Regions from separate parts of the Cohaesibacter marisflavi genome, predicted to be linked through region 2. Evidence: riboswitches for the same ligand, from Rfam matches in the RefSeq annotation. Region 2 holds a riboswitch; the other holds the start of a gene.
What was found. Region 2 has a riboswitch for cobalamin ahead of ACKPCT_RS03785 (TonB-dependent receptor plug domain-containing protein). Riboswitches for the same ligand answer to the same signal wherever they lie in the genome.

Region 1 (4,795 bases), 2.0 Mb from region 2:
GGCTCGTCTAGCAACAGCAGGCGCGGTTGCTGAACAAAGGCTCTGGCGATTGAGACCTTTTGCAACTCTCCCCCTGAAAGCTCATCGAGATAGCGTAAACTCAGCGCCTCAAGGCCCAGACGCGCAATGATCTCTCCCACCATAGCGAGATCATGATCCTTCACGCGCCAGCCCATATGCGGCTTGCGCCCCATCAGCACGGCATCAAACACCGTGAGACGGGCAGTTTGCGATTTCTGCGCCACATAGCCCACCTTTGCGGCCAATTGTGGCGGCGTCAGGCAAAGCAGGTTCTCGCTATCGAGCAAAACGCTTCCACCTTTCGGTTTCTGGATTGCATTAAGGCACTTGAGCAAGGTCGTCTTGCCCACGCCATTGGGACCGAGAATGACAAGAATGCGGCCGGGTTTGAGGTCAAAGGCGATGTCATTGAGAATGGCTCTGTTGCGATAGGCAAAATGGAGATCCTGAACGTCGAGCATCAGTGTCGTCCTCCGCGTAAAATGAGCCACAGAAACACCGGCACGCCGAGAAAAGAAGTCAACACAGACACCGGCAGAACATTGGGCGACAGCACCAAACGCGCAGCCGTATCGGCAACCAGCAACAAGAGCGCTCCGCCAATCAGGCTGGCGGGCAAAAGAAAGCGATGATCCGCTCCGATGACCCTGCGCACCATATGAGGCACCACGAGACCGACAAAGCCGATGATACCGAGAAACGATATCGACACTGCGGTCAGAAGGGAGGCAGCAAACATGCTGAGAAGGCGCAAGCGTTCCACTCTCACACCCAGCCCTTGCGCGGTCTCATCACCGGCATCAATGGCATTATAGTTCCAGCATTGCGCGATAAAATAGATTGAGATCGGTAAAGTGACAGCGGCTATCAATCCGATGTCTCGCCAGGTGGCACGGGCCGTGTCGCCAAAGGTCCAAAAGACCATGGCTGCCAATTGCACATCATCTGCAAAGAATTGCAGGAACATGGTGCCCGCCGTAAAGAGCGAGCCCAGAGCCACCCCCGTCAGCACCATGACCTCGGGTGACGCCCCCCTCACCCGAGCAATCAGAGTGATGAGTGCCGCTGCAAGCAGGCTGAAACCGAAGGCAGATAGCGTAACGGCAACCGGATTATAAACTGCAACCGCGCCTCCCTCCGCCGACGGGATCTCCATGGCCCCGACGGCCATAACGCTCAGAGCGGCCCCGAAGGCCGCTGCGTGAGAAATGCCCAGAGTGAAGGGAGAGCCAAGCGGGTTGCGCAGTACCGACTGCATGGCAGCGCCGGACACAGCCAATCCAGCTCCGGCAAGCATGGCCGCCACAGCCTGCGGCAGCCGAATGCTCCAGACAATGATGTCGCTTCGACGCGGGGCGTCAGCCCCGATAAGGGACAAGACCACATCTTTGATTGGCACTGCTGCCGCCCCCAAAGAGAGGGCCGCAATCAGCGCAGGCACGAGCGCCAACAATAGAACGGCAATCACCAAAGCCTTGCGACGAATATAAAGGGCATAGCCACCCAAGTTGGTATCACAGGCCTTCAGCATCATTGGACTGGCACCTGACGGAAAACCAGGTCATCGAATATGCGATTCATTTCGTCAAACACAGGCTTACCGAACAGGAAGCTGTATATCTCATCCGCCTTAGAGACAGGATCGATGTCCGCGAAGCTATCTGGATAGACCAGCTTGCCGAGAAAATAAGCATCAGCAAGAATGGAGCCATAATTCTTGGTATAAAGCGCATAAGGCAGTGTGCCCCAAACCTGCCCCTTCTCTCTGGCGGAGAGAATTTGATAGGCAGGATCATTCATCAGTTCAGCCTGCCCACCGGCATCGGGACCAAGCTGTAGGGTTGCAAGATCAAGCAGAATGATCTCCGGATCCCATTCGATCAGCTTTTCCTTTGCAATGGTGGTGGCGTGCCCCCCACTCGCTTTCGCCTTGGATGCGGCAAGATTTTGAAGCCCCAGAGCAGCAAAGGGCGCATAAACCGGATCGGTGGATGCAAGCCCGCGCGACCCGCGGTAGGAGATGCCCCCGACATAGATGCTCGGAGCTTCCTTCTCAGACGCAGAGGCCCGCGCCTCAAGATCGGATCTTGTGTCCTTAAAGAAGGAGACCAGTTCGGCCGCTCTCTCTTTGCGGTCGAGCGAGTCTCCCATAATTTCCAGTGCCTGATAGAATTGCTCACTCTGACTATCAAGATCGCCATATTCCACGGCAATCACGGGAATATGCGTCTTCTGCTGGAGCACTTCCGGTTTCAGCCCAGAAGAGCCAACGGTCTTGAAGATGACCTGAGGAGCAGGATCGAGCGCCATGATCAGCTCCGGATTGTCCCGTCCCAGATGTTGCCCGAAAAGAGGCAAGCTCTTATAGGCTGGGGTCACCAGTGCGTAGGGACGCGAGTCAAAAGGCGATTTCCGTTTCTCCATTCCGTCGACCCCGACAACACGATCTTCAACGCCGAGATAAGTGAGAAGCCGCAAGCAGCCTGCGCCGGAGCAGATCACATGATCTACTTTGTCTGGAATATCATGCACGACCCCCAAGGTATCTTTGACGATACGTGCAGAAGCAGGAAGACTGAAAGACATAAGCGCCAAGGCGCAAGCAAATAGATATCGAATTTTCATAACATGGCCATTTTCAAGGAATGGAGGGAAGAAAATTCACGCAGATCCCAAAGTGGACCAAAGCCTTTGGCCACGGCGTGGTGCGAGCGCACAGCAAGCAGTCCTTGGCAGCAAGCAAGCCAAAAACGACACCAGTTTGAAAAAAGGAATACAAAAAAGACCTTCCTTCTGGAGCACCCCGCCCAGATCTGAATGAGTGGCATGTCGGCAGGTCTCCTGGCTCACAGGTCAATATGCTTTTCTACCTTCCCGGCTCAAACCAGTGGCAAAAGAGAAAAGCATTCTCTGTTTACAGTTGCGGGGGCAGCTCCGGATTCACGACAAGGCAAACGTCTTGCACGCACCGGATTCCCTTTTCATTCCTTTTGGAAACCGACATCCAATTTCTGTTGCAATTGCCTTGACCTGTCAATTGACAGATCAGCGCAGTCTCTCCTCACCGCACAAGCCATCAATAATAAAGGTCAAGGATCGTCTTTCTCGTTCCTCTCACTATTTGTGGGAAGAGGATCGGTGTTGAAGATGACTGGCCTTGCGGAACAGGAAGGACATCCATTGCCGGAGTTGGAAGGGCATCCATCACATACCCCGCGTTTTCGCCAGAGTTTGACATAGAGATATGCGATGGCTGCAACCACACAAAGGCCAAGCAGCAGAGCGTCCCATGAAAAAATATCGGTGCTTTCCAGTAGTCGGGAAGCTGCGCCCTCCGTCTGTTCCTGCATCATCCTGCTCCTGTCTGAATGACCGATTTGCGATCAAAGCGAGCGTCTCGCCTTTCTCCCAAAACGCCCACCAGAATCAACAAAGCAAGAGCGGCAAGATATATTCCTGTCATCATCTGGATACCGGAGATGTTCATCCATGTCCCCAGTGTGAAAACAAGGCTTGAAACCGTCAGCCCCAACACGGTGGGAAACAGAATTGAGAACAGCATCCATAAATAAGATCCGGTCTGGACCCTCACCATGACGGTCGTTGCAAGACAGGGGGGATAGAGGGCAAAGAACAGGATCATCGAGGCAGCCAGCAAAGCCGTTGCCCCTCCCGCCTTGGTCTCCTGCCCCATGCGCTGTTCCAGAGAGGCATTCTGATCTTCATCTTGCTGAAAGAGCACACCAAGTGTGGCAACCGAACTTTCACGCGCAGCAAAAGAGGACAGGAGCGCTACATTGATCTTCCAGTCGAAGCCGGCAAACTGTGTCACAGATTCCATTGACCGCCCGATAGCACCGAGGAAAGACCTCGTAATACGTTCTTCCTTCATTTCCCGCCGCAATGACTTGCGCGCATTGACCAGCCTTTTAAGCGCTAGACCGCCGGCCTTGGCGTCCTGATCTCCTTTCGGGGGTCTCACAAGAGGGTAAAAGTCTGCATTGCGCTTTTTAAACGCATCATTGACAGCCTTTGACCCAGCCGCCCCGCTCGCATTCAGCTTGGCGCGTTTATAGTCATTGTAATAGTTGACCAGAGCGACAAGATTTTCATCACTGGACAGGGCTTTGTAGGCGTTGTCCGCCATGCTTTCCTGAAAGCCGATGATGGCTCCCAAGCCTTCGGCTTTGAAATGCGCCATGCGGTCCTGCGACAATCCGGGAAACTGCAAAAGGGTGAAAACAACGATAGCCACCGCGATAACAATGGTTCCCACCTTCTTGATGTAGATCCAGGTGCGTTCCAGTGAGCGCTGGACGACGCCCCAAGCCGTGGGCGCATGATAGGCAGGCAACTCCATAACAAAAGGTGAGGTTTCATGCCCTTTAAGAACCGTCGTTGTCAGGAGTTTGGAAACAAGAAGCGCAAAGATGACCGTCATGGTTGAGATGTAAAACATCATCAGCGACTTGTGTTCGACGAAGAAAATGCTCAGCAGCAACGTATAGAGCGGCACCTTGGCCAAACAATTCATGAATGGTACGGCAAAAATTGTCGCCATACGCGCCCGATTATCCGGAATCCCCTTGGTTGCCATCACACCGGGTACGGCGCATCCCCCGGCAAAAACCCCACCAAGAATCAGCGGCAGCGTGCTTTGGCCATGCAATCCAAAGCGATGCAGCACCTTGTCGAGAATAAAGGCAATCCGCGCCATATAGCCGGAATCTTCCAGAATGGCGATCAATGCAAACAGGATCAGGAAAATAGGGAC
Region 2 (4,795 bases):
GGAACAGACAACCACACATGCACCATACTGCGGTCCGTCAGCGACCCCAGCATCCAGAAGACAATTTCCAGCGAAGCAAATGGATTGGACGACAGGTTCAGAGCCAGCGATGTAAGGGCACTTGCCAGTGACGTAATGGCTACGCCCGACAGAATGAGCGTGAGCACATCCGCGCTTCTGCCAGCCAAAAGCAGAAGCAGCAGCACCCCGAACAAGGCACCGAACAGCGCCGCAATAGGCAGGGCATAGGCGAAGGCTGTTGTCAGCCCCGTATAGATCGCGATGACTGCCCCGAGCGAAGCGGAAGCAGACATGCCCATGACACCCGGCTCAGCCAGCGGATTGCGCAAAAGCCCCTGCAAAACGGCGCCCGATAGCCCTAGAATGCCACCGATGGCCAGCCCGAGAATAGCGCGCGGCAAACGAATCTGGAGCAGAATGATCTGATCCACCCGTGTCACATTATCACTTGCGCCGAAGAGACCATTCAAAGGATTGATCCACACTTGCCCGACAGCCAGCGAGAGCAGGAATAGAACCACAACGAGCCCCAATAGCGTCATCGTCAGAATTGGAAATGAAGGACGCCCCATCAATTAGTTTCCTCGTTCTCGTTGCAGTATCTTTTTTTGCAAGTCCGCGATGGCATCCACCGTAAATGGCCCGCCACAGATCCAGTAGCGCGTATCAACGGTGACACGTCGCTCTGGACCGAACCATTCATCAAGCGCAGGATGGCGCAGAATCTGGGTTGCGCGTGCAGGGCCACCGGTCCATTGGGACCAAGACATGACAAAATCCGGGTTTTCGCGAATGAGCGCCTCAAGCGACAATTTTACCGAACTCCCATGAAACCCAAGGTCCTCCCCCATATGACGCAGGCCCGCAGCCTTAATCATTTCATTGGCAAGAGTGCCAGCGCCGCCGGTGTAGCTGCTGGGCTCATAGGAAGCCAGAACCTTTTGTTCTTTGGGAGCGCTTTTCTTGAGGGCGGCAAGCTTGTTGTCGAAATCCCTGAGCAATCGGCTGGCCCGCTCATGTTGGCCCAACAAATTTCCAATCCGCAGGATATTCTTGCGGATAGCATCAAAGCCGCTGTCGGGTGAGAATTGCTCGACACGCACACCGAAGCGCTGCAGCAGATTGATTGTATTTTTGGATGTATAGATGCCAGCCAAAACGAGATCCGGCTTCATCCGGATAATTTCCTCGGCGCGGGCATGATTCATGCGGTATCGCTTCGCTCGATCAACCATCACGGATGTATTCGGATCAAAAGCCAGTTTTGATACAGAGATCAATTGGTCCGGCCCCGCGACCATCATGGCGAGTTGGTCAGTACAAAGATTAATCGAGACCACCCGCTGGGGCTGAAAATGAGGATGGGCAAATCCAGGCTCGGGCGCCAACCCGCCCAATAAAAGCAGCACAGAAACGAGCAGCGTCCGAACCATATAGTCTTTATCCCTCAAATGGGAAAAGGGCCACACCCGTTAGTGTGCCCCTTTTTGCGTTAAAGCAGGATCAGAAATCGGCCTTCAGACCAACATAACCGGTGATACCGGCCGTGTTATAGCCATAGACTTCTTCATAGTCCGCATCGAACAGGTTCTCAACGCGTCCATAGATCTGTGCATGATCGTTGATCTGGTAATCCGCCCCGACATTGACCACAGCATAGTCGGCAAGGGTTACCGGCGAGGAAACGTACCAACCTGATGGATTGATCGTCCACACATTATCCGTCATATCGCCGTTGAAGATCGCATCAGCAAAGATATGCGCCTTGCCATCAAGGAAGGATTTGGTGATCTGAACCGATCCCTGATGCTCAGGAGCACGAATGATCGTTGCGCCCGATTCCACATCAAGATAGGTGTAGGAGGCCTTCACATGCAAGGTATCCGTCACGGCAAGATCTGCGGCCACTTCGATACCCTGCTTTTCGGTTTCATCGCTCGAGTTGCACAGGCTCGTTACAGCCCCTGCGCCACAGCTGATGATCGCATCCGTCAAGGTCTGGCTGAAATAGGTCACGTCAACAGCAAAGCGATCATCAAACATTGATTGCTTGATGCCGAAGTCCCAGCCGATGCTGCTCTCGGGCTTCAGATTGGGGTTACCGATAAAGGTGGTGTAGCTACCGAACTGGTCATAGAAGCTCGGGTTCTTGACACCTTTGCCAAATGACGCATGCAAGCGTGTATTGGTCTGATCGATCTGATAGGCAGCGCTAGCGCTGTAGGTAACAGCGTCTTCGAAATCATCATTGACATCATATCGGACAGACCCGTTCAGGAACAGTTTGTCCCAATATTGGCCCTGATATTCACCAACGAAGCCATAAAGATTACGCTCCTGCGTACCGTTATTCAGATAGCCATCTTCAAAGCTTTCATACTCCCATTCGGAAGCGCCCGTAACACTGTGTTTGGCAGCGGCAAAGCTAGGCGTATCGAAGAAGTAGGTACCCTGATAACCAAGATGGGTCCGTTCAGTTTTTGCCAGATACAGGCCGCCGGAATTCTGCTTGCTTTCCACGTTGGTATATTCGGCCTTGACCTTCTGCACCAACTGGCCGTCCATTGATGACAGGGTCAGACCACCACCGGTGTAGAATTCACGCGTCTTGCTGTAAAGGCCCGCAGCATCAGTCGCTTTACCTGTGGTATAGCTTGTATTGTCCACGTCCGAGTTGCGATCCGTGTAGCGCATGGACCCATTGAAGCTCAGATCATCGGTCAAATCGACATTCAAGCGTCCATTGAGTGTGAGGTTGCGATCCCCATCATCTTCGGAGCCATCATCGGAAACGTTGAACCCGTCCGTTCTTCTGAAGGCGCCGGAAAAGGCATAATCGAAGCGCTCCTGACCTCCAGAGAGCCCCAGATCGACGAGGGCCGTGCCATCAGTGCCGGTTTCGGTTTTGATAGAGGCATGGTTGCCGTCCCGTTTGCCGGACTTGGTGATGATATGAACCACACCGGCAATCGCATCGGAGCCATAAAGCGCGCTCTGCGGTCCGCGCAAGACTTCAATGCGCTCGATATCAGAAACCTGAAGCCCACCAAAGTCAAAAGACCCGTTGGCATTCTCGGTAGCTTCGATGTCGTCGATCAGAACAAGCACATGGTTGGTCTGCGATCCACGGATACGGATATTTGTCAAACCGCCATAGGAACCGGTCCGATTGACAATCACACCCGGAACGCTTCTCAAAGCATCGGCAACATATTTTGTCTGGTTCCGTTCAAGCTGCTCACTGGTAACGACGGTGTAAGCCCGGCCTACCTTTTCTTCGTCAACCGGGATCAGCCCTGCACTAACCACAACTTCATCAAGGTTGAACTCTTCCGCATAGGCGCTTGTGCTTGCAAGCAAACCCAGGGCAATCAGGCTGGTGACACCCGCTTTTCCTGACATTGATAAACTCCCAACAACACCCCAACGCAAAATTTCGCGCTCGGAGCATCCATATTTATTCTGCCAACCAGCCCTTCATTTCAGCATGCGCACAAGCAGCCTCTGAAAGAGCAGGCAAACAGATCTGGTTTTTGTGATGTCACCTCAACGGAAAGGCCGCACCCTGACACACCCCGTATCAAAGGTCGGGTGACAGACAAGGGCAGGTCTCCTGGCTACGCGGGTCTTCGCTGAATATTCCCCTTCCCAACGGCTAAGGCCAGTCAGTGGATCTTCAAATATCAGCTTACCGCTCACAGTTGCGGGGGCAGCCACGGTCTCGACGAAATCGTCTCACCGTGTTCCCTTTTCATCCGAATGGATCGTCGGAACCTTCGTCTCGGGGCGTAATATGTAAAAAAAGTATTGCTGCGTCAACGCAAGCAGACCGCAAAAGGAAGACAGCAATCACTTTCCATAGATAAAACATTGAATTATCTATAGATATCAGAATACATACCGTCTTGTGAGAGCCATTTCTCGGTGCATAACTGGTGCAGAAATTACCACTAACTTCCCATGCATTTATAACAAATCAGTCACATACGTAAAAAGCCGGAAGCGATCAACGCTCCCGGCTTTCAGCCACTGTTTGATATGCTTGCCCCGATATCAAACGGGCTCAGCCCTCATATTGCTCATCTGTAACGGGATCGCCCCAGACATTGGCATCAGCCGACTCATCGGGAGCCTGCATGGCCACATGAACCATGAAGCGGTTAGGCGCAGCCCCATGCCAATGCAACTCATGGGGTTCAAAGAAAACAGCAGTCCCCGGCAGCAGAACTTCAACCGGTCCACCTTCTTTCTGGCAGCGGCCTTCCCCTTCAGTCACATAGATAAGCTGGCCGAGATTGTGGCTATGCCAGTGAGTGCGCGCGCCCGGTGTGAAATGCACATTCGCGGCATTCACACGCGTGCCATCCGGAGCCCCCATGAAGTCAACATATACATCACCAGTGAACCACTCGGCGGGCCCTTTGAAGGTATCGATACCATCGCGAAAGATTTTCATTGGTCTTTCCTTGTCATTATTGAATTTGTTCAGAACCGGCCCAAGTGCCATGTATCAGGGCCGCAATCATCGGCTATTTGCTATCAGCGTTTGCAAAGACTTCACGTGCTATCGGCAGGGCCGTGTTCGCAGTTGGCCAGCCCGAATAGAAGGCCAGATGCGTAATCACCTCGACGATTTCCTCTTTGCTGATGCCGTTTTCCATTGCCTTGTTGAGATGAAATGGCAGCTCATTGACGCGATAAAGGGAAATAAGGCTCGCAATTGTAATCAGGCTGCGATCTCGCGGTGAAAGACCGGGCCGCTCCCAGACATCAC

Region 1: another riboswitch for cobalamin. It lies ahead of ACKPCT_RS12750 (ABC transporter substrate-binding protein); the one in region 2 lies ahead of ACKPCT_RS03785 (TonB-dependent receptor plug domain-containing protein).

Annotation. Positions count from the first base shown of each region.
Region 1 is NZ_OY762534.1:2,576,021-2,580,815, forward strand. Features, by position in the region: gene ACKPCT_RS12740 (ABC transporter ATP-binding protein) at 1-482, opposite strand, end outside; gene ACKPCT_RS12745 (FecCD family ABC transporter permease) at 482-1,555, opposite strand; gene ACKPCT_RS12750 (ABC transporter substrate-binding protein) at 1,552-2,607, opposite strand; cobalamin riboswitch at 2,836-3,038, opposite strand; gene ACKPCT_RS12755 (hypothetical protein) at 3,111-3,374, opposite strand; gene feoB (ferrous iron transport protein B) at 3,371-4,795, opposite strand, start outside.
Region 2 is NZ_OY762534.1:554,097-558,891, reverse strand. Features, by position in the region: gene ACKPCT_RS03795 (FecCD family ABC transporter permease) at 1-596, opposite strand, end outside; gene ACKPCT_RS03790 (ABC transporter substrate-binding protein) at 597-1,454, opposite strand; gene ACKPCT_RS03785 (TonB-dependent receptor plug domain-containing protein) at 1,525-3,423, opposite strand; cobalamin riboswitch at 3,608-3,814, opposite strand; gene ACKPCT_RS03780 ((R)-mandelonitrile lyase) at 4,085-4,477, opposite strand; gene ACKPCT_RS03775 (carboxymuconolactone decarboxylase family protein) at 4,551-4,795, opposite strand, start outside.